DNA from 2 places in the Anaerolentibacter hominis genome. Region 1 is predicted to be linked to the other one. Evidence: riboswitches for the same ligand, from Rfam matches in the RefSeq annotation. Region 1 holds a riboswitch; the other holds the start of a gene.
What was found. Region 1 has a riboswitch for ZMP and ZTP ahead of purH (bifunctional phosphoribosylaminoimidazolecarboxamide formyltransferase/IMP cyclohydrolase). Riboswitches for the same ligand answer to the same signal wherever they lie in the genome.

Region 1 (10,480 bases):
ATCAGTCCCTTGGGATAAGAGCCGAAATCGCCCTCCCGGAACCGGAATTCGTACAGATTCAAAGCAGCCAGCAGTGTTTTCTTATTCAGTCCCTGTTCCGACAGTTCTTCCAATGTGCTGCGTATACAGGAGTAAAAAGTCTCCTTCTGCTCTGTGTCGGCATTTTTAGCAATAATGGAATAAGTGGGCTGTAACGTGGAATTGGAGTAATCACTCATTACATCATCCCCGATTCCCGCATCAAGAAGCGCTTGTTTCACCGGGGCTCCGGGTGCTCCCACCAGAGCATAATCCAGCACATCCCAGGCCAGATAAAGTTCTTTGTTCAGGCTGGTATCCACAACCGCGTTAAAGCTCAAATAAGTCTTATGCGCCGTCTCTTCCTTGGCGGAAATAGAATATGTGTCCAGCATTTCTCTCATCGTCCCAAAGGGTTTCTGCATCTGAATAGCAGAATCCACATCCAGGTATTCAAATCTGCTCAAATAGTGTTCGTCTATCCAGGCCAGTTTTTCCTCCACATCCATATTCCCGTACAGGTAAATGTAACTGTTGGACGGATGATAATAGGTTTTGTGGAAGTTCAAAAACTGCTCGTAGGTCAGATCCGGGATACAGGACGGCTCCCCGCCGGATTCATTGCCATAACAGGTGTCTGGGAACAGTGCCTGCATGGTCATCCGGGCCAGTTTTTCTTCCGGTGATGAAAACACGCCTTTCATCTCATTATAAACCACGCCATTGTATTTCAGTTCTCCAGCTTCATTCTCCAGCTCGTAGTGCCAGCCCTCCTGCTTAAAGATTTCTTCCCTCTCATAAATCTTAGGATAGAAAACCGCGTCCAGGTATACGTGCATCAGATTCTGAAAATCTTTATCATTACAGCTTGCAACCGGATAAATTGTTTTATCCGGATACGTCATGGCATTTAAAAAGGTGTTTAAAGAACCCTTCACCAGTTCCACAAAAGGATCTTTCACAGGAAAATCCCTGGAGCCGCAGAGAACAGAGTGTTCAATAATATGCGGAACCCCGGTGGAATCTGCCGGAGGAGTACGAAACCCGATTGAGAACACTTTATTCTCATCCTCGTTGCTGATCACAGCCACACGTGCCTTTGTCTTTTTATGCCGGTACAGATATCCGGTGCTGTTCAAGTCCTTAAGCTCTTCCTTTTGTATCAACTCATATATATCTTCAATCATTTTTATACCCATGCCTTTCCCGTTTTGAGTCCCTCCCAAAGCCGGAATAGACTCAAATACGTATGTTGAAAGATTACTTTCAACTTTACCTCCATGCCGGAGCCGGCTGACAGATTTCTCACCCTTCGTCTCCGATATCACTCAAGATAGCAACTGTGGCTATTATAGCATTTTAAAATTCTCCGGGATAGGGGTAGCTTTTATATTTTTTTTACATTATTCCGCATATTTTTCCCAGGCATCAGAGCCAGAATACCGGCCACAATAAGCAGGAAACTGATCCACTGAGACGTGGAAAAGATCCAGAGAAATCCACGGATCTGGTCGCCCCGGAACGTTTCCGTCACCAGGCGGATCAGACCATAGCCAAAGCAGTAAAACCCCAGAATCCTGCCCGGCTTTCTCTTCTTTCTTCCATACCAGAACAGGCTCGCCGCAAGCAGAAACAAAAGCAGACTTTCCAGCAGCTGAACCGGAAACAGATCTGTTCCGGAAGGCGCAATGCCCGCCTCCGGAAATCGGACGCCGACGGCTCCTTCATAGGGTATTCCATAACAGCAGCCAGCGCAGAAACATCCAATCCTCCCCAGACTGTGAATCAGCGGAACAGAAGGAAGAATGAGTTCCAGCATGTTCAAAAAGGGGAGCTTATATTTTCTGCAGTATAAAAAGACTGCCGCACCGCCTCCGAATAATCCTCCATAAAATACAAACCCCGCCGACAGCATACCAAACACTTCCGTCAGGCTTAATCCTGCCTGCAGCACTGCAGCTAACTGCGGAAGAATCGTAACGATATAAAACAATTTTGCACCGATTATGACGCCTACTATTCCCATCAAAAAGGCAAACAACACATCCTGTCCTGCTGTCCTGTATATTCCCGCCCGTAAGTACGCAGCCAGAACTCCCAACAGACAGCCAATTAAAATCAGCAGTCCGTACATGGCAATCTCTCTGCCGAATATTTCAATTACCGGAAGCATTCTGACCACCGTCCCTTCGAAATGATATCTAAGCGAAAGAAGCCGTCATACAAAGAGTCTTCTCTGTATAACGGCCCATTTACCATTCACCTGTCGGAGAAATCCTCATCTCCAAAACATTACCGCATCTGCCGGCTTCCCATTACAGCGCGGCAAAAAATCCCACGCAGGCAGCGCAGGCCAGGAAACTTAACGCGCACATCGCCAATCCAATGATAGAGAGAACTATTCCGGCCGTCGCCATCCCGGAACCGGTCTCCTTCTTCGCAGACACGCCCAGAACCAGGCCGATAACCGCCAATATTATTCCGATAAAAGAATAGCTTCCCAAAAATATGAAAACCAACGAAACAATACCCAGCACCAACGAGGCAATGGATTTTCCATCTGTCTGATTATTCATGTAAACACCTCACCTTTCTTCCCCCAGAGTCATCTTATGTATGATCACAGCCGCGGAGAACGTAAACAGAATTCTCCGGTTGTCATTAGTATAATATATTCCAACCGGGATAGCAAGAAAAGAAGGATGCCGCAAAAAAACTGCGGCATCCTTCTATGGCTTTCAAAGCATTAGTGTCTGAAATGCCTCATTCCGGTAAACACCATCGCAATCCCATATTCATTACATTTTTTAATAGAATCTTCGTCTCTGATAGATCCGCCCGGCTGTATAATTGCCGTGATACCTGCCTCATGGGCAGCTTCCACACAATCATCAAAGGGGAAGAATGCATCTGATGCAAGGACGGCGCCCTTTGCTGCATCCGGACCGATCAGTTCAGCAGCATGTTCCATGCTCTGCTTCGCTGCCCAGATACGGTTAACCTGCCCTGGTCCAATTCCCACGCTCTGTTTATCCTTCGCCAGCGCTATGCCGTTGGATTTCACATATTTCACAATCTTCCAGGCAAAGAGCATATCTTCCATCTCCTTCCCGGAAGGAGCCCGGTCGGTAACAACCTTCAAATCTTCCTCCGCCAGAAGCTTGCTGTCCACCGTCTGAACGATCAGTCCGCCGTTTACTTTCTTAAAATCATAGGCAGTTTCCGGCTGCTGCTCACTGATATTCTCCAGTTTCAGGAGACGGAGATTTTTCTTGGTCTGTAGCAGTTTAAGCGCTTCCTCCTCATAATCAGGAGCGACAACCACTTCCAGGAAAACGTCTTTCATTTCCTGCGCAACCGGCAGGGTCAGCGTCCTGTTCATTACCACAATGCCGCCGAAAACCGATACTTTATCCGCGTTAAATGCCTTTGTCCAGGCAGTATATAAATCCGGATCACTGCCCACACCGCAGGGATTTCCATGTTTACAGGCCACAACAGTTGTCTCATCAAATTCCTTCAGCAGCTCCAGCGCCCCGTTGGTATCATTGATATTGTTGAAGGACAACTCCTTGCCGTTTAACTGCACCGCATCGGTAAGAGATCCCTTTTTCTTACCGATTTCACGGTAAAAGGCTGCTTTCTGGTGAGGATTTTCGCCGTATCTCATATCCTGAACTTTTTCATAGGTGAGCGTCAGCGTATCCCCAAATTCAAAATCATTTCTCTCTTTTTTCAGATAGTCGGCGATCATTGTATCGTAGTTTGAAGTATGGATAAACACCTTCTCCATCAGATAAAACTTGGTATCCAGAGAAACTTTCCCATTTTCTTTCAGTTCTTCCAGAACTTTTTCATAATCCGCCGGGTCCGTCACAACAGCCACATCCTGATAGTTCTTTGCAGCTGCCCGGAGCATGGTGGGTCCTCCTATATCAATATTCTCTACTGCGTCATCACGGGTTACCCCATCCTTTAAAATAGTTTGTTTAAACGGATATAAATTCACGATAACAAAATCAATCGGTTCAATATTCAGTTCCTTCAGCTGTTTCATATGCTCCGGGTTGCTGCGCATAGCCAGAAGTCCTGCGTGCACAATCGGATGCAGAGTTTTTACGCGGCCGTCCAGGCACTCCGGAAATCCGGTCAGCTCGGAAATCTCCATAGCCTCAACACCCTCAGAGGTCAGCTTGCTGTAAGTCCCTCCTGTAGAAATGATTTCCACACCAAGGCTGCTCAGATTCTTTGCAAATTCCACGATTCCGGTTTTGTCAGATACACTGATTAATGCTCTCATAAATTTCATCCTTTCTTGTCAGCTTTCACGATTTCACACATCGCTGCGCATGAAATAGGTAATATTGGAAAATACTATAGCTGCGTATTTCCTTTAAAAATAGTAACTTTCAAGGTAATAGAAAACCGCCTGGGTAGCCCCTCTTATGCTGCCCAGGCGGTCGACGATCGTTCTCTCCTGTACTCCCCTCGGGTAATCCCGTTTCCGCCAGTTGTACAGGCTTTATAATCACAATATACAGGAAGAAGAATGAAAAAACAAGCGTCCTACTTATTAAAAATATTAAAAAGATTCATTAGAGGCATTTTCCCCTCTTTTCCTTTTGCCCTATTTCATGTACAATAACCTGGAAGGATATTACAAATTATGAAGCAAAAACCATGTATCTCAAATATGGGATTCGGAATAGGATTCCTTGTGTTTTCTTTGTCGGTTGGTGTTATTTTTATTCTTTTGTTTCGTCCTTTTTATTATTTGGAAATGAAACTGCTGGATATTCCCGGTTCCTCCGGACTGTCCGCGGCGGAGATCAGAAGTAATTACCGTGTGCTGATGGATTATCTTCTTCCCTTTACCGGGGGAGAGCTTGCTTTTCCCACCTTAAAAGCATCGGCCGGAGGACTTAAGCATTTTGCGGAGGTAAAGCAGCTTATCCGATTCGTGTATGCTGCAGCCCTTGGAAGCGGTATTTTATTAAGTGCCGGTATTTTGAGACGCCGGAAAAAGCGGGATTACAGTTACCTGAAAACCTCGGCCCGCATGATGGCTGCACTGCCGGTACTGTTAGGACTGGCGTTTATTCTCCGGTTTTCCACTGTTTTTTCTGTATTTCACCGGATATTTTTCCGCAATGACCTGTATCTGTTTGATCCGGCAATCGACCCGGTTATTCTCATACTGCCGGAGACCTTCTTTATGCATTGCGGACTGGTCATTCTGGCGGTTGTATTAACAGGAAGTTTCAGCCTCTGGCTGATTCATCATATAATAACAAAGAAACCTGCTCTGTATGTTGTCCGGCCGGACCGTACGGGCAGTCTATCAGAAAGGAGAATATAGTTATGAAATATGTTTGTTCTATTTGCGGTTACGTTTACGATGAAGAGGCGGGAGATCCATCTGTGGGAATCGAACCCGGAACCAAATGGGAAGATGTTCCTGAGGATTTTGTATGCCCGCTCTGCGGCGTTGGCAAAGAGATGTTTGAAGAGCAGTAAATTGACAACCCGGTACCGGATTACTTATTATGAATCTGCGGCAGCACTGCGCAAGATAGTTTATCTTACCGCGGTGCTGTCTTGTACCGTCATCTGCCGGGCGTACTTTTATATACCCGGCGAATTTACATAAGTTCAGGGAGGTAACAGCATGCCAGCACAAAAGGTATCCGAGACCGTCTATTCTGTGGGAATTCTTAATCCCGCCATGCGTATCTTTGATGTGGTAATGAAGACAGAATACGGAACCTCGTATAATTCGTATATAGTAAAGGGCAGTGAAAAAATTGCGTTAATTGAAACCTGCCACCATACATTCTGGAAACAATATCTGGAGAATATCCGGGAGGTCTGTGAGCCGGAACAGATTGATTATATCATTTTAAATCACTGTGAACCGGACCACTCCGGCGCCTTAAGAGAACTTCTTTCCGTCTGCACCAATGCACAGATCTATGTGAGCCAGGCAGGTTCCATCTATCTGAAAAATATCACCAACCGCGTAGATCTGCCCCTGACGGTTGCAAAAGACGGTGCATCACTGGATCTGGGCGGCGGCAATGTGCTCCGTTTTATCGCAGCGCCGTTTCTGCATTGGCCCGATTCCATGTTCACCTGGATGGAGAGCGAGAACATGCTCTTCTCCTGTGACTTTTTCGGCTCCCACTACTGCGAGCCCCATTTATTCGACTATAATATCGCCTATCCGGATAAATATAAGTCGGCTATGAAAAATTATTACGATGCCATTTTCGGGCCATTCAAGCCCTATGTTTTAAAGGGATTGGACAAGATTAAAGATCTGGATATTGAAACCGTATGCAGCAGTCATGGTCCGGTTCTTACAAGGGGTAATTATCTGGAATATGTCCGGGATCAGTATGCCCGCTGGAGTGAACCTTCGGTAAATGAAGTAAAAACCGTTCCGCTGTTCTACTGCTCTGCCTATGGCAATACCGGTGAAATAGCAAAAGCAATACAGAAGGGTATCTTATCTGTCATTCCGGATGCAAACGTAGAAATCTATGATATCAATGAGCATGATATGGGTACGCTGCAAGCTGTGCTGAACAGCTCGGATGCTTTCGGAATCGGTTCCCCTACCATCAACTCCGATGCGGTGGGGCCGGTCTGGAACCTGCTCAGCCACGTAGACGCCATCAATAACCGCAAGAAACCGGTTATCGTATTCGGTTCTTACGGCTGGAGCGGTGAGGCCGTACCAAACCTGACCGACCGCCTGAAAGGGTTAAAGACCAACGTATTCGGCGATGGTTTAAAGATTCCTTTTGTCCCTTCGGAAGAAGAGCTGAAAAAAGCAGAGGAATTTGGAGCAGAATTCGCGAAGACGCTGTAAAGAATATTTTTCTCTAAACAAAATAGTTCGTTCAACAAATAAAAACGCCATATAACATGGCGTTTTTATCATGGAAGGAGATAAGACTCCCCCTCTATAGGTGGTGAGTAAATAACAAATTCGTCTTGGTGGGAGCCCAGTCTCCTTCCAAGATAAAGCCTCCGGCGGATTGCAGAGCCGCACAGATGTATTATGTCATGCAGAGCGTGACGTGCGGCTCGCAGCAAGTACGCCGAGGCGTACTTGATTTTTAATGAGAAAATACTGCTCGTTCAGCATTCCATTTCATTATTATTCACACACATATCCCTGGGGATGGCAGAGTACCATAGATACTCCCTCCTCGCCGGGCACGATCTTTATATCACCGATATTGGCGGGGAAAAAGAATTCATCTGCCTTCTTAATCTCCATCTCACCGCCTTCATAAACCAGCCTGCAGTCTCCGGAGAGGCAGATACAAACCTGCGGGAAACCGGTCTTTGTCACCGGCACCTCGCCCGAAGCATCAATGCGGGTAAAGGAAAAGTACGGGGTGTTCCTGGTTCCCAGCACAATCTTTTCTGTTCCCCAGTCTCCCTCCCGGATCGTAACCGGTGGAATCAGGCGGATCTTTAGGTTATCTTCATAGCTGTGCCCCTCATAGTGGTAGCAGCCCAGCTGCTGTTCATCGTGAAACGCCTTTTCTTCGTCCGTGCCATCCTTTAATTTCCAGGTGAACGCGGTCACATCAGAGGGTTCCTGTACCTCCACCACAAAACATCCCGCGCCAACCGCGTGGGGGACGCCCGCCTCAATATTAAAGCAGTCTCCGATCTCCACCGGAACCTTGTGGCAGCAGGCTTCCATAGAAGGAAGATCTTCATTATAGTAATGCTTTGCGAATACCTCTCTGGTAACGCCCTCTTTAAAGCCCATCAGCACATAAGGAGGCTCAGGGACATCATCCCGTTTGCCGATTATATACCAGCATTCAGCCTTGCCATAATCGCTGTTAAAATATTTCTTGGCAAAGTCCCGGTCCGGATGGCTCTGCAGATCCAGCTGTTTTTCTGCATCCAGCAGCTTTACCAGCACGGCCATGCTTGTACCATTGATCTCCATATGTTTTTTGCCCAGCACTCCCTCCGGATTTTCGGCAACAGCCTCAAAGAGATACATTCTTCTGCCATCCGGCAGGATGCACTCCTGGCAGCCTTCATTTGGGTCATCCGGTCCGACATTACAGACTCTGGTGTCTGATCCGATCCAGGCCTCCGGCCTTCCGTCGTCCTCCCCCGGATTAATTCCCCGGAACTTGTCAATCTCCCGTCCGCCGGGATAGCGCACCAGTTTATTCTGAACCAGTCTCCACGGCACATTATAAATACCCATCTGCCAGTCCCTCCATTCTTAATTTAATGCCCTTTATTTTACATTCTTCATTATTCACTCTTACTTCTTCATTTTTCATTTTTACTTATTCACTCTTACCTATTCATTACAGCTCTACACCCGCAGGATGGCAGAGAATCATGCTCACACCTTCCTCTTCCGGAACAACCGTGATCTCTTCAATACCAGCCGGGAAGAAGAACTCATCCGCCTTCTTAATTTCCATCTCGCCGCCCTCATAAACCAGCTTGCATTTACCGGAAAGACAGATGCCCAGCTGAAGGAAACCGGTCTTTAATACCGGCACCGGCTTTGTTGCATCCAGTCTGGTAAAGGAGAAATAAGGCGTCTGCTTCGTTCCGATCAGAACTTCTTCCTTGCCCCAGTCACCCTCCCGTAAGATTTTGGGCTCAATCTTAAAACGTTTCAGATTATCTTCGTAAGAACTGCCCTCATAGTGATAGCAGCCCAACAATCTCTCATTAAAGAATTCCTGCTCTTCTTTCGTTCCGTCTGTCTTGCGAACCGCACCCACAGTAATGTCGGACGGCTCCTGAACTTCTACCAGGAAGCATCCGGCGCCGATTGCATGAGGCGCACCAGCCTCTACATTAAAACAGTCTCCGATCTCTACAGGGATCTTATGGCAGCAGGCCTCCATCGCTTTGATATCATCATTGTAGAAGCCTTCCTCATAATCTTTTCTCGTAACGCCTTCTTTGAAGCCCAGAAGAACGTAGGGAGGTTCGTCACAGTCGGTTCTCTTGTCAATGATATACCAGCTCTCCGCCTTTCCATAGTCGCTGTTAAACCATTTCTTGGCATAGGGCCTGTCCGGATGACACTGCAATTTAAGCTGTTTCTCCGCATCCAGCAGTTTTGCCAGAATACCCATCTTTGCTCCGCTGAGTTTTAAATGCTCCGCACCCAGCATCGCTTCGGGGTCCAGCTCGATTGCTTCAAACAGGAACATCTGTCTGCCGTCCGGCAGAATACATTCCTGACAGCCCTCATTGGGATTCTCCGGTGTTACATTATTTACTCTGGTATCCGAACCGATCCAGGCCTCCGGTCTTCCGTCATCCGCTCCGGGATAGATTCCTCTGAACCGGTCAATCTCACGTCCGCCGGGGTAACGGATAAATTTGTTCTGAACCAGTCTCCAGGGCATTTTGTAAATATTCATGATGTAGTCTCCTCTCAAGCTATCTATATATTTTTTGTTCCAAATCGCCTGCGCGATGGGTGACCTGCTCTCTTCCCACAGTGCCGGGAAGCCGAAAAAACCTTCCTTTTACAACTGCTTCTATTTTACCATGCCGGTCCCCTTTTTACAACACGCAAAGACTCCCGGAGCAAATGCCTCCGGGAGTCTTTTATAAGGAAAATTGAGATATTATGCCTTTCCATCCGCCATACATACCTTGATCCATTTTTTTGCATCCTCACACACCGCTTTTCTGACTGCCAGGATGATGTCCTTTGTATGTATAGATATCGTCTTTTCATTCAGGATATCCTGCACGGTTTTCAGATAGGTATATCGAATCTGAGTTCCTACATTTACTTTGTTGATGCCCAGGCTGATGGCTTTTCGGACATCTTCTTCCGGTATACCGGTTCCCCCGTGGAGCACCAGAGGGATAGAAACCGCCTCGTTCACCTCGGCCAGACGCTTAAAGTTTAATTCCGGCTTGCCCTGGTAGAAACCATGTGCGGTACCGATACCAACCGCCAGGGAATCCACCCCGGATTTTTCCACCAGTTCCACCGCATCCGGCACCTGTACCAGGAAATCGTCTCCCAAAAAGGTTCCTTCATAATCCCGGCCTTTAATTTTACCAATTTCACCTTCTACAAAGACATTTCTGGGATGAGCATATTCCACCACCTGTTTTACGGTGCTGATATTTTCTTCCAGACTCAGTTTGGACGCATCAATCATAACAGAAGGATATCCATTGTCGATGGCCTCTTTACACAGCTCCACCGTATTGGAATGATCCAGATGGAGAATCGCAGGCGTCTCCATTTTCTTCATCTGGGCCACACCCATTCCCCCCAGAGTTTCCGCATCGATTGCATCAAACATGATCGACGCGGAAGCAAACATAACCGGTGCGTGCATTTCTTTTGCCGCATCCATCAGGCCCAGAAGATCCGGCAGGCCCGAGAAATTGAACATTGGGACCGCGTAGCCGCCTTCGTCCGCAT
Region 2 (10,480 bases), on a different contig from region 1:
AATGGAGCCAGAGGCGACTGCTATTATCCCACGGAGCAGATTGAGGATCTGGTGAAGGCTGCCTATGACAGAGGGTATGTGGTAACGGCCCATGCCATCGGGGAGAAAGCCATTGACCAGATAACCGGCATTATGGAGAAGCTGCCCCGCAGGCTGGATGCCGGGAAAGGAATGAATCGGATCGATCATTTTGAATTTCCCACTGAGGGGGCTGTAGATAAAATCTGCCGGATGGACGTGGCCGTGACGGTACAGCCTGGATTCTCCTGGATGGACCGGCATTATTTGAAAAGCTATGAACAGTTTCTGGAACAGGAGATCATTGATCGGCAGGTGCCGTTAAAAAGACTGGTGAAGGCCGGTGTCTGTGTCTGCGGCTCCAGCGATTCCCCGGTCCAGGGGATCAATCCATTTGAGCAGATGCTGGGCATGGTGGACTTTTATGTTCCTTCTCAGTCCCTGAGTCCCTATGAAGCGCTCTGTACCTACACAAAGAATGGCGCCAGGATGCTGGGGGAAGATGGTGAGATCGGTACGCTGGAGGTGGGAAAGCTGGCGAATTTTTTTACCATGAAAGAAAATATACTAAAGACAGATAAGAACCGGATCGGAGGACTCCTGCCGGAAGCAATGTATGTGCAGGGCAGGCTCTGCCGGGAGAAAAAGGGTACGTTAGGGGAACTTATTGGCATGCTGTTTCGCCGTTCCAGGGCGATTTAAATATTATATGGGAAGAACGGATTTACATTTTCGCATAAGTCTGCTATGATCAAGTAGGAAGTAGAAAGTTTCAAAGTATAGTGACAGCTGTATTTTGAAATTTTTTGCTTTCTAACTTATTCATCGGGAGAGGGGTTTCCCGGGATACACTAGAGAAGGGGGTTATTATGTTCGAGAAACTATTTAAACTCAAAGAAAACAAGACGACAGTAAAAACTGAAATTCTTGCGGGCCTTACTACTTTTATGACGATGGCCTACATACTGGCAGTCAATCCCAACGTGCTGTCCGCAGCGGGGATGGATTCAGGCGCTGTCTTTACGGCAACGGTTCTGGCATCCTTTCTGGGTACGCTGTGTATGGCGCTTTTTGCCAACTATCCGTTTGCCCTGGCGCCGGGCATGGGCTTAAATGCCTATTTTGCCTACACGGTAGTGCTGGGAATGGGATATACCTGGCAGACTGCTCTGGCAGCGGTATTCATTGAAGGTATTATATTTATCATTTTGTCACTTCTGAATGTAAGGGAAGCGATTTTCAATGCAATTCCCACCAATCTAAAACATGCGGTAAGCGTCGGCATCGGTCTGTTTATTGCCTTTATCGGCCTGCAGAATGCCAAGATTGTAATCGGCGGCGCTACGCTGGTACAGCTGTTCTCAGTAGAAAAGTACAACGAAGTGAATGGTGTTGCGGCATCTTTTAATGATGCGGGTATTACCGTACTGCTTGCGGTTATCGGTATCGTGATCACCGGTTTTCTGGTAATCAAACAGGTGAAGGGAAATATCCTCTGGGGTATTCTTATTACCTGGCTGCTGGGTATTATATGCCAGGTGACAGGACTTTATATTCCGAATCCGGATCTGGGCTTTTACAACCTTCTTCCGAGCTTTGCCAACGGCCTTGCGGTTCCAAGTCTTGCGCCGGTTTTCGGACAGCTGGATTTCTCCGGTATATTCTCTTTGAAATTCATGGTTGTGGTTTTTGCATTCCTGTTTGTGGACATGTTTGATACACTGGGAACCCTGATTGGTGTGGCTTCCAAGGCAGACATGCTGGATAAAAACGGCAAGCTCCCCAGAATCAAGGGTGCACTTATGGCGGACGCGGTAGCGACGACAGCAGGTGCGGTGCTGGGTACATCCACTACCACCACGTTTGTGGAAAGTGCATCTGGTGTTTCCGAGGGAGGGCGTACCGGCCTCACATCTCTGACGACCGCAGTTTTGTTTGTGGTGGCTTTATTCCTGTCACCGATCTTCCTTGCGATTCCTTCCTTTGCAACGGCTCCGGCCTTAGTGATCGTTGGTTTCTATATGCTGGGTTCCGTTGCCAAGATTAATTTTGCGGATATGGGTGAAGGCATTCCGGCCTTTATCTGTATTGCTGCTATGCCATTCTTCTACAGCATCTCAGAAGGTATCGCTATGGGCGTTATTTCCTATGTAGTGCTGAACCTGATCACCGGCAAGGCAAAGGAGAAGAAGATCAGCATCCTGATGTATGTGCTGGCGGTATTGTTTATATTGAAGTATTTGTTCCTGTAAGAAATAATAAGTGCAGAATCAGGGCCCCGCGTTTTCAAGGCTGTGGGCATACAGCTTTTAGTAGCAAGGACAAATAGAATAATAGTAATCAAAAAATTAAAAAAGCGCTGATGGCTCCTTGTGTACAAGTCATTGGCGCTTTACCTGTTTTTTGTAAATGTTTCATGGTAGAATAAACATAGAAAATGTTAGAAAAGAGGCGTGAAGATGAGTGATGAATTAATATAACTTCAGAACACCGAAATTATCATGTACCAAACGTGATGATCTAACCCAAATAGATGTCCAGATGAGCGGTGAAACTGTCTGGCTTAACAGAGAATAAATGGCTAAGCTGTTTCAGAGAGACAGAAGTGTGATTGGCAAGCATATACTTTTAATAAGTATGGGTAAAATTTGCCCATACTGCCAAAGATGCCAGAGTATATCAAGTGGATTATTATAATCTGGATGTTATTATTTCTGTCGTATACAGGGTAAAATCTCTGCTCGTCACGCAGTTCTGCATATGGGCGAATTCTGTACTAAAGGAATATAAAGCGGATAGAGAATCATGACAAATCTGAATTGAGCGAACTGAAAACGGAGGATCTTCTTGATTGAAAGTCAAGAAGAAAGAGTTAAGAGAACTATAAATAAAATCATTTCGTATCTGGCTATAAAGCAACTATGATTGTTATCTTTATGGAGGGATTAATTATGAATAAGTATGAGATTGAGAATGCAATATACAAGGAACTATCTGAAGAACTAAAGAAAATTGGAAAAATGCCTTTTGATAAAGGGTTACCTCTATTGCAGCGTGAGGCGTGGCGCCTTGCTGATAAATATGACACGGATGGCAGCAATGTTTTCAATATTCTTATATCCTACATGAATAAGGAGGCAAAAGAGTGAATATACAAAGGGGGCTTGCACTTGTAGTATCGAATGATAAGTATCAATTTTGCAATCAGCTACCTTCATGTAAGAAAGATGGTTACGATATGAAGGAATCTTTGAGGGTACTTGGGTTTGACATTTTCGCTGCACATGATTTTACTCGTGCCCATTTGTTTGAATTAATAGATCGGTTTATTATTGCCGCAGATTCATACTCGACAGTCCTTCTGTATTATTCTGGACATGGTGTTCAGATTGATGGTGAAAACTATATCGTACCGATAGATTGTAAACCAACACCCAATAAATCGATCCTTATAAACACAGGTTTAGTCCCAATAAAGATTATTGCTGATTATATGAATGCCCATCCGCAGAGATCAAACATAATTATTTTGGATGCTTGCAGAACTTCACCGTCATTTACAAAGGATATTTTAAGTGGTGGATTGGCTGAAATAAAATCTGGACGTGGTACATTCATATCCTTTGCTACAGCGCCCAACACTGTTGCGATTGGATCACCTTCGCCAGATGAAAACAGTATATTTACAGCTTGCCTGCTTCAGCATATTGATAAACCAAATATCAAAATAGAGGAGTTGTTTAAACAAGTACGTTCTGATGTAATAATACGAAGTGGAGGAACGCAAAATCCATGGGAAAGCACTTCTCTTACTGATGATTTTTTTTTCAACATAATGTCGGAGGATCAGATAAATGAAAATATCTATAAGGCAATACGAGATAATAGTTCAGCAGTTAACCTGATATACTTATCAGACTATTACCAGAAACCTATATCAGAGATTTATAGAATCTATTATCGCCAAAAAAGTGAAAAGCCAGGTGGTATTCACTTTAGTGATAAAGCAGAATTTGAAGCCTACATTTTGCACCAGATACTTGAACTTGGGTTTGAGTTTAAACATTATCGTTGGATGTATAACAATAAGGCAGTTGTGATGGGAGAATTCTACCACAGGCCTTCCCAAATTGCATTGGAGCCTTTGGGGAAAGGCATAGATGTAACAATAAACTTATGTGAGCCGCAAATAAATGAAACTGGTTGTGCAATTTCGGGGATAACCAATTTACCATTCAATACGAAATTAATGATAAATTTGCAGAATACTAAGTTGAGATATTTTGCTCAATGCAAAGCACAAATACAACAGGATGGAAGTTTTTGTAGTGATTGCTTCACATATAATAAAGGGGCTTTCCCGAATGGAGAATATAAAGTGATTATTTCAATGCCTGTTGCCAATGTTCAAACAAAAGATGTACAATCAATCATTGGTGAAAGAGGTTGTAATCTGATGGGCACTTATGTCAGTTCATCAATAATAAATGGTAAGACCGTGGAATTTCAGCAAATCATCACTATAAAAAATTAAATTGTAATGTGAGGGCAAAGATAAATCTCAGTTTGCAAGGGTGACTAGTTGTATCTTATTTAGTTATTATGCTATTGTGATTGCATGTGATATTGGCGAATTAATTGAATGTCATTAAAACACTAGAATTAAATTTGGTCGAAAACCTATGAAAAAAGTCAAATAAGCATATTATACAAAGGATGCCAGAAAGAAAAGCCTTAACAACCTATGTCGGCCCCACTGAAAATACTATTATACCTTATAAGGGCCCTGCGCTTGATATGCTTCAAAAGTAAAGACTGAGTTTAGAAGCAAAGGTCGAGATTATACAGGGTTACCTTGAAGGAACCATCACCTTAAGCGAAGTAGCGAGGAGAAGTAGCGTTTCTCGTGATGCAATCGGACAATGGGACCGCAATTACGAAGCAGACGGACCAGATGCATTTCTATTACATAAGAACCGTGTGTATCCCACGGAACTAAAGCGGCAAGCCGTAGAGGTATGAAAAGCAGCCAGCAACGCGTATGCTGCTGGTCAGTAAATATTTGTATTTTTTCACTGTCCTTTTGACGGGAAGCGGTTCAGTTTTCGCGGGGCCCATTTCATTACTGTTTATACAGTATTTGATTTATCTCATTTTGTAGAACTGCCACTTCCTCTTCCGAAGCCTCTGTGTATTTGTCAAAGGGAAACGGAATTTTCAGAGCATCGTATTTACTCTTGCAAAGCTTCCGGAAGGGCAGCAGCTCTGCCTTCTCAATGCAGGCATAGGGCCGGATCAGCTCTGCCAGTTTCTGTATATTTTCTTTGTTGTCATTCAATTCCGGGACGATAACCTGCCTGATCCAGGTAGGAATATTACGTTTATCCAGCTGCTCCAAAAAGAAAAGAACCGAGTTCAGACTTGCGCCGGTAAAATTCCGATAATCTGCTTCCGTGGTCATTTTCATATCCAGCAGACACAGATCAGTAACGCTGAGCAGCCGGGGGAACGATTGCTTCCAGGTATAGCCGCTGGTATCAAGAGCAGTATGGATACCGGCCTCCCGGCAAAGCGTAAATAATTCCGTGACGAATTCTGCCTGGAGAAGAGCCTCTCCTCCCGATACCGTCACACCGCCTTCTCTGCCGAAGTAACTGCGGTAACGCAGTATTTTGGAAAGCAGCTCTTCGGCGGAGAAGAGTGTACCGGCGTTCGGGTCCCAGGCATCCGGATTATGGCAATAACCACAGCGCAGGGGACAGCCCTGCATAAAAATAACAAAGCGGATTCCAGGGCCGTCCAGAGTTCCCAGGCTCTGAAAAGAATGTATACGACCGTTCATAGAAGCTCTTCCTTTCTGAGACATACAGTTACCATGCTGGACTGCCGCCGCCTAAACTGCTTCATGGAAGGTGCGGCTGATAACTTCCCGCTGCTGTTCCTTAGAAAGCTTGTGGAAGTTTACCGCGTATCCGGAGACACGTATGGTCAGGTTCGGATATTTGGACGGGTCTTCATAAGCCTCCATGAGCATACTTTTATTCATCACATTGACATTGATGTGATGAGCCATCTGCTGAAAATACCCGTCCAGGATTCCGGTCAGATTCTGAATCTGATCTTCACGGGAGCGTCCCAGGGCGGAGGGGATGATAGAAAATGTATTGGAAATACCATCCCGGCAGCAGGAATAGTCCAGTTTTGCAATGGAATTCAGGGAGGCCAGGGCCCCATTCGTTTCCCGGTTATGCATCGGGTTTGCACCGGGGGCAAATGGCTCCCCTTTCTTTCGGCCGTCCGGGGTTGAGCCCGTCTTTTTGCCGTATACGACGTTGGATGTTATGGTGAGTACGGACAGCGTATGTATCGCATCCCGGTAGGCAGGAGTTTTCTTTAATTCTGTAATTACATCCTCCAGAATGTCCCGGGCGATACCGTCCACCCGGTCATCATCATTTCCAAATTTCGGGAAATCCCCTTCTGTCTTAAAATCACAGATATAGCCATCCTGATCCCTGATAACAGATACCTTTCCGTAGCGAATGGCGGAGAGGGAGTCTGCGATAACGGAGAGGCCTGCCACGCCAAAGGCCATGAAGCGCTCTACTTCCGTATCGTGAAGAGCCATCTGGGTCTTTTCATAGGCGTATTTATCGTGCATATAATGGATCACGTTCATGGTATTGACGTACAAATTGCAGAGCCACTCTTTGTAGTTCTCAAAACGTTCCATTACGGTATTGTAATCCAGGGTTTCTTCCGGGTATACTTCCATTTTCGGGCCGATATCCATACCTGTCATCTGATCGTGGCCGCCGTTTAATGCCAGGAGCAAAAGCTTCGGCAGATTACATCTGGCGCCAAAGAACTGCATCTGTTTTCCGATCTTCATGGCGGAGACACAGCAGGCGATGCCGTAATCATCTCCGTAATACGACCGCATCAGATCATCATTTTCATACTGTATGGAACAGGTGTCGACAGATACCTGGCTGCAATATGTTTTAAATCCTTCCGGAAGCTGTTTTGACCACAGAATCGTCAGGTTCGGTTCCGGGGAGGAACCCAGAGTGTAGAGTGTGTTAATCATACGGAAGGAATTTTTTGTAACCAGTGTCCGGCCGTCTTCCCCCATGCCTCCCACGCTCTCGGTGATCCACATGGGATCTCCGCCGAAGAGCTCATTATATTCCGGAGTGCGCAGGTGTCTAGCCATACGCAGTTTCATGACAAAGTCATCCATCAGTTCCTGGGCTCCGGCTTCGTCCAGCAATCCGTTTTTCATATCCCGCTGGATATAGATATCTAGAAATGTACTGACCCGTCCCAGAGACATGGCGGCACCGTTCTGTTCTTTAATGGATGCCAGATAGGCAAAGTAGGTCCACTGCAGCGCCTCCCTGGCATTGGAAGCCGGCCGGCTGATATCGATTCCGTAGAGCGCAGCCATTTCTTTCGTCAGATTTAAAAAGGTAATCTGCTGGTAAAGCTCCTCGCTGAGCCGGATATTGTCCACATCCATCAGTTTTCTGCCAAGTTTGTTTTTATCTTTCTGCTTTTCAGCAATCAGGTAATCTGCCCCATAGAGCGCCATTCTCCGGTAATCGCCGATAATCCTTCCCCTGCCGTAAGCGTCCGGAAGGCCTGTGATAATCCCGATTTTCCGCGCCAGACGCATGTCATCTGTATAAACGCGGAAGACACCGTCATTGTGAGTCGTGCGGTATTTAAATTCTGTCTCCAGATGCTCCGACATTTCGTGACCGTAGGCTCTGCAGGCATTTCTTGCCATACGGATTCCGCCGAAGGGGTTGACCCCTCTTTTTAAGGGTGCGTCTGTCTGAAGTCCCACGATCAGCTCTTTTTCCTTATCCAGATAGCCTGGTTTATAGTTGACAAGGGAACTGGCGTGCTCTACGTCGATATCCAGAACACCGCCTTTTTCCTGTTCCTGTCTGAATAGATCATTTAATTCGGCCATCAATTCTGAGGTACGTTTGGTAGGGCCGGATAAAAAAGAGGAATCGCCGGTGTACGGCTCATAGTTGTTCTGGATAAAATCCCGTACATTGATTTCTTCCTGCCAGCAGCCGGTGTTAAATCCGTTCCATTCTTTAAACATAATTTCCTCCATTCCGAAGCGTTTTACTTAGGACTGCCTTTTTCCCTCCTGGATAAATTCAAGTACGCCTCAGCGTACTTGCTGCGAGCCGCATGCCATGCTTTGCATGACATAATACATCGATAAATCCGGACACAGAAAAAGGCAATCCTGACTATAGTCAGAATTGCCCAGACGGTCGACATCATACCTTCTATGCTTCCTTGTGGTGTGCTCCACAATTATCCGTCAGTCACATAGAATCTGGATTTAGTATAAGGGAGGAGGGAGGGGTTGTCAAGGGAAAAGGAAAAATGAAGAGTGAAAAATGAAAAACGGAAAGAGAGAGTGACGATAAAGGAAGAAGGAAGAGCAATGAAAAGAATAGTGAAGAGTGAAAAATGAAGAACGGAAGGGAAAGTGAAAGAGTGTAGAGGGCAATGAAAAGAATAGTGAAGAATGAATAATGAAAAACGAGATGGAAAGATTATGGGTAAATTAATAAGTATGAAAGAAGAGTTGCTTACCGTTATTCACTATTCATTCTTCCCTATCGGTTACTTCGGATTCACATGTACCATGCAGTGCTTGACTTTTGGGTATGTCTCTTCGATGGCGAGATGAACCTGCTCTGCTATGGTATGGCTTTCCCGCAGGGTCTGATTTCCATCCGCCCCGATTTCGATATCGATGTAGATTTTGGACCCGAACATCCGGGTCTTGATATCGTCGATACAGATTACGCCTGTCTGGGCCAGTATGGTTTCACGAATCCGGTCGATGGTTTCGGGATCGCAGGATTTATCGACCAGTTTTTCCATACTGTCTTTAAAGATGCTGACGGAGGCTTTTATGATAAAGAGGCAGATGACGATACTGGCCAGGGGATCGAGTATGGCAAGGCCTAATCTGGCTCCGGCGATTCCGATCAGGCTTCCTATGGAGGAGAGTGCATCGGAGCGGTGGTGCCAGGCATCGGCCATCAGAGCATCGGAATGGATTTTTCTGGCGCCTGCGCGGGTATACCAGTACATGCCTTCTTTTGTGAGGATGGATACGACTGCGGCGATCAGGGGCAGGAGGCCGGGGACAGAATGCTGCGTTTGTCCGCCTGCGATTTTCTGGATACCGGCGGCCCCGATTCCCATTCCGGTTGCAAACAGAATGACAGCCAGAAGGATTGCGGCTATACATTCCAGGCGTTCATGTCCATAGGGGTGCCCTTCATCGGATGCTCTGCCGGAGATAGCCACACCGATGATCACGATTATTGTGGTAAAGACATCGGAGGCAGTATGAACAGCGTCGGAGAGCATGGCTCCGGAATGGCCTGCAATACCGGCGATAAATTTAAATATACTCAGGGTGAGATTGATCAGTATGGTGCGGACTGATATCTGATAGGCCAGCTGCTGGCCGGATGGTTCAGAGGAAGAGAAGAAAAAGAGTCTGCAAGCTTTCATGTTACCTCCATGCCGGAGTCTGTTTTTAAGCGACACGGCATAAAAAATCATACGGACGACTTCTTACGGCGTATCAGGTTTAAGTATTATATGCAATAGGAATGGGAAATGACATGAAAGCAAAGATATGCTATACTGTGCATAAATAAAACGTGATGAGGTAAAAAGAAATATGGAAGACAGGTTTGAACGGATTTATACAAAAGGTACGATGAATGTAAACGAAATATGGGTGGACAGGGAGACCGGAGTGAATTACTTTTATCATCAGCGCGGCAATTCAGGAGGGTTGACACCGCTTCTGGACCGGGAAGGCAAACCTGTTATTACTACGGTTTTAAACCGATAAAATGTAGAAATTATGGGAATCCTACCAGCAGGTGAGCTGTCTGTGCAATTTAGGTTTAAGACGAGCTTTCCGTGAGATGGTGGGGGAAAGGAGCGGCGTATGTTGGAGAAAATAGGAAAGAACCCCAAGCCGGACAGAAAAGAGAGCAAGGAGATCTACAAGGTGAACTGTGAGAAATTGTCTGAACTGCAGCGGCAGTGCAGGGAGGAGAATATTCCGGTTACCATTGTGTTTGAGGGCCTTGACGGAACGGGAAAGGGATATCAGATCGGCCGATTCATCTATCCTCTGGACCCCAGGTTTTTCAGCGTTCATGCCATGAACCGGGAGAGAGAGGAAGAGGCGGCGCATCCATTTCTATGGAGATACTGGAACCGGATTCCCAAGCTTGGCGAGATTGCCGTATTTGATCGTAGCTGGTACCGCAGGGTGAGTCTGGACCGCTTTGATCTGAAGCCTTCCATGGAGGAAGTTGAAAAGGCGTACCGGGATATTCTGGCCTTTGAACGTCAGCTTTCCGACAGCGGGATGGTGATTATCAAGATTTTC

Region 2: it holds a riboswitch for ZMP and ZTP, as region 1 does, so the genes downstream of both, pflB (formate C-acetyltransferase) here and purH (bifunctional phosphoribosylaminoimidazolecarboxamide formyltransferase/IMP cyclohydrolase) in region 1, are expected to answer to the same signal.

Annotation. Positions count from the first base shown of each region.
Region 1 covers NZ_JAWDIX010000001.1:467,101-477,580, reverse strand. The annotation lists gene ABCW47_RS02050 (insulinase family protein) at 1-1,205, opposite strand, end outside; gene ABCW47_RS02045 (prolipoprotein diacylglyceryl transferase) at 1,406-2,191, opposite strand; gene ABCW47_RS02040 (DUF4190 domain-containing protein) at 2,334-2,594, opposite strand; gene purH (bifunctional phosphoribosylaminoimidazolecarboxamide formyltransferase/IMP cyclohydrolase) at 2,765-4,318, opposite strand; ZMP/ZTP riboswitch at 4,462-4,543, opposite strand; gene ABCW47_RS02030 (TIGR01906 family membrane protein) at 4,685-5,377, shown strand; gene ABCW47_RS02025 (rubredoxin) at 5,380-5,535, shown strand; gene ABCW47_RS02020 (FprA family A-type flavoprotein) at 5,687-6,892, shown strand; gene ABCW47_RS02015 (class I mannose-6-phosphate isomerase) at 7,184-8,266, opposite strand; gene ABCW47_RS02010 (class I mannose-6-phosphate isomerase) at 8,373-9,452, opposite strand; gene ABCW47_RS02005 (class II fructose-bisphosphate aldolase) at 9,663-10,480, opposite strand, start outside.
Region 2 covers NZ_JAWDIX010000002.1:15,841-26,320, forward strand. The annotation lists gene ABCW47_RS09285 (amidohydrolase) at 1-720, shown strand, start outside; gene ABCW47_RS09290 (NCS2 family permease) at 888-2,270, shown strand; gene rhuM (RhuM family protein) at 2,702-2,827, shown strand; gene ABCW47_RS09300 (hypothetical protein) at 2,970-3,167, shown strand; gene ABCW47_RS09305 (caspase family protein) at 3,164-4,552, shown strand; gene ABCW47_RS15130 (helix-turn-helix domain-containing protein) at 4,834-5,040, shown strand; gene pflA (pyruvate formate-lyase-activating protein) at 5,141-5,860, opposite strand; gene pflB (formate C-acetyltransferase) at 5,912-8,140, opposite strand; ZMP/ZTP riboswitch at 8,302-8,386, opposite strand; gene ABCW47_RS09320 (cation diffusion facilitator family transporter) at 8,677-9,582, opposite strand; gene ABCW47_RS09325 (DUF6440 family protein) at 9,755-9,931, shown strand; gene pap (polyphosphate:AMP phosphotransferase) at 10,031-10,480, shown strand, end outside.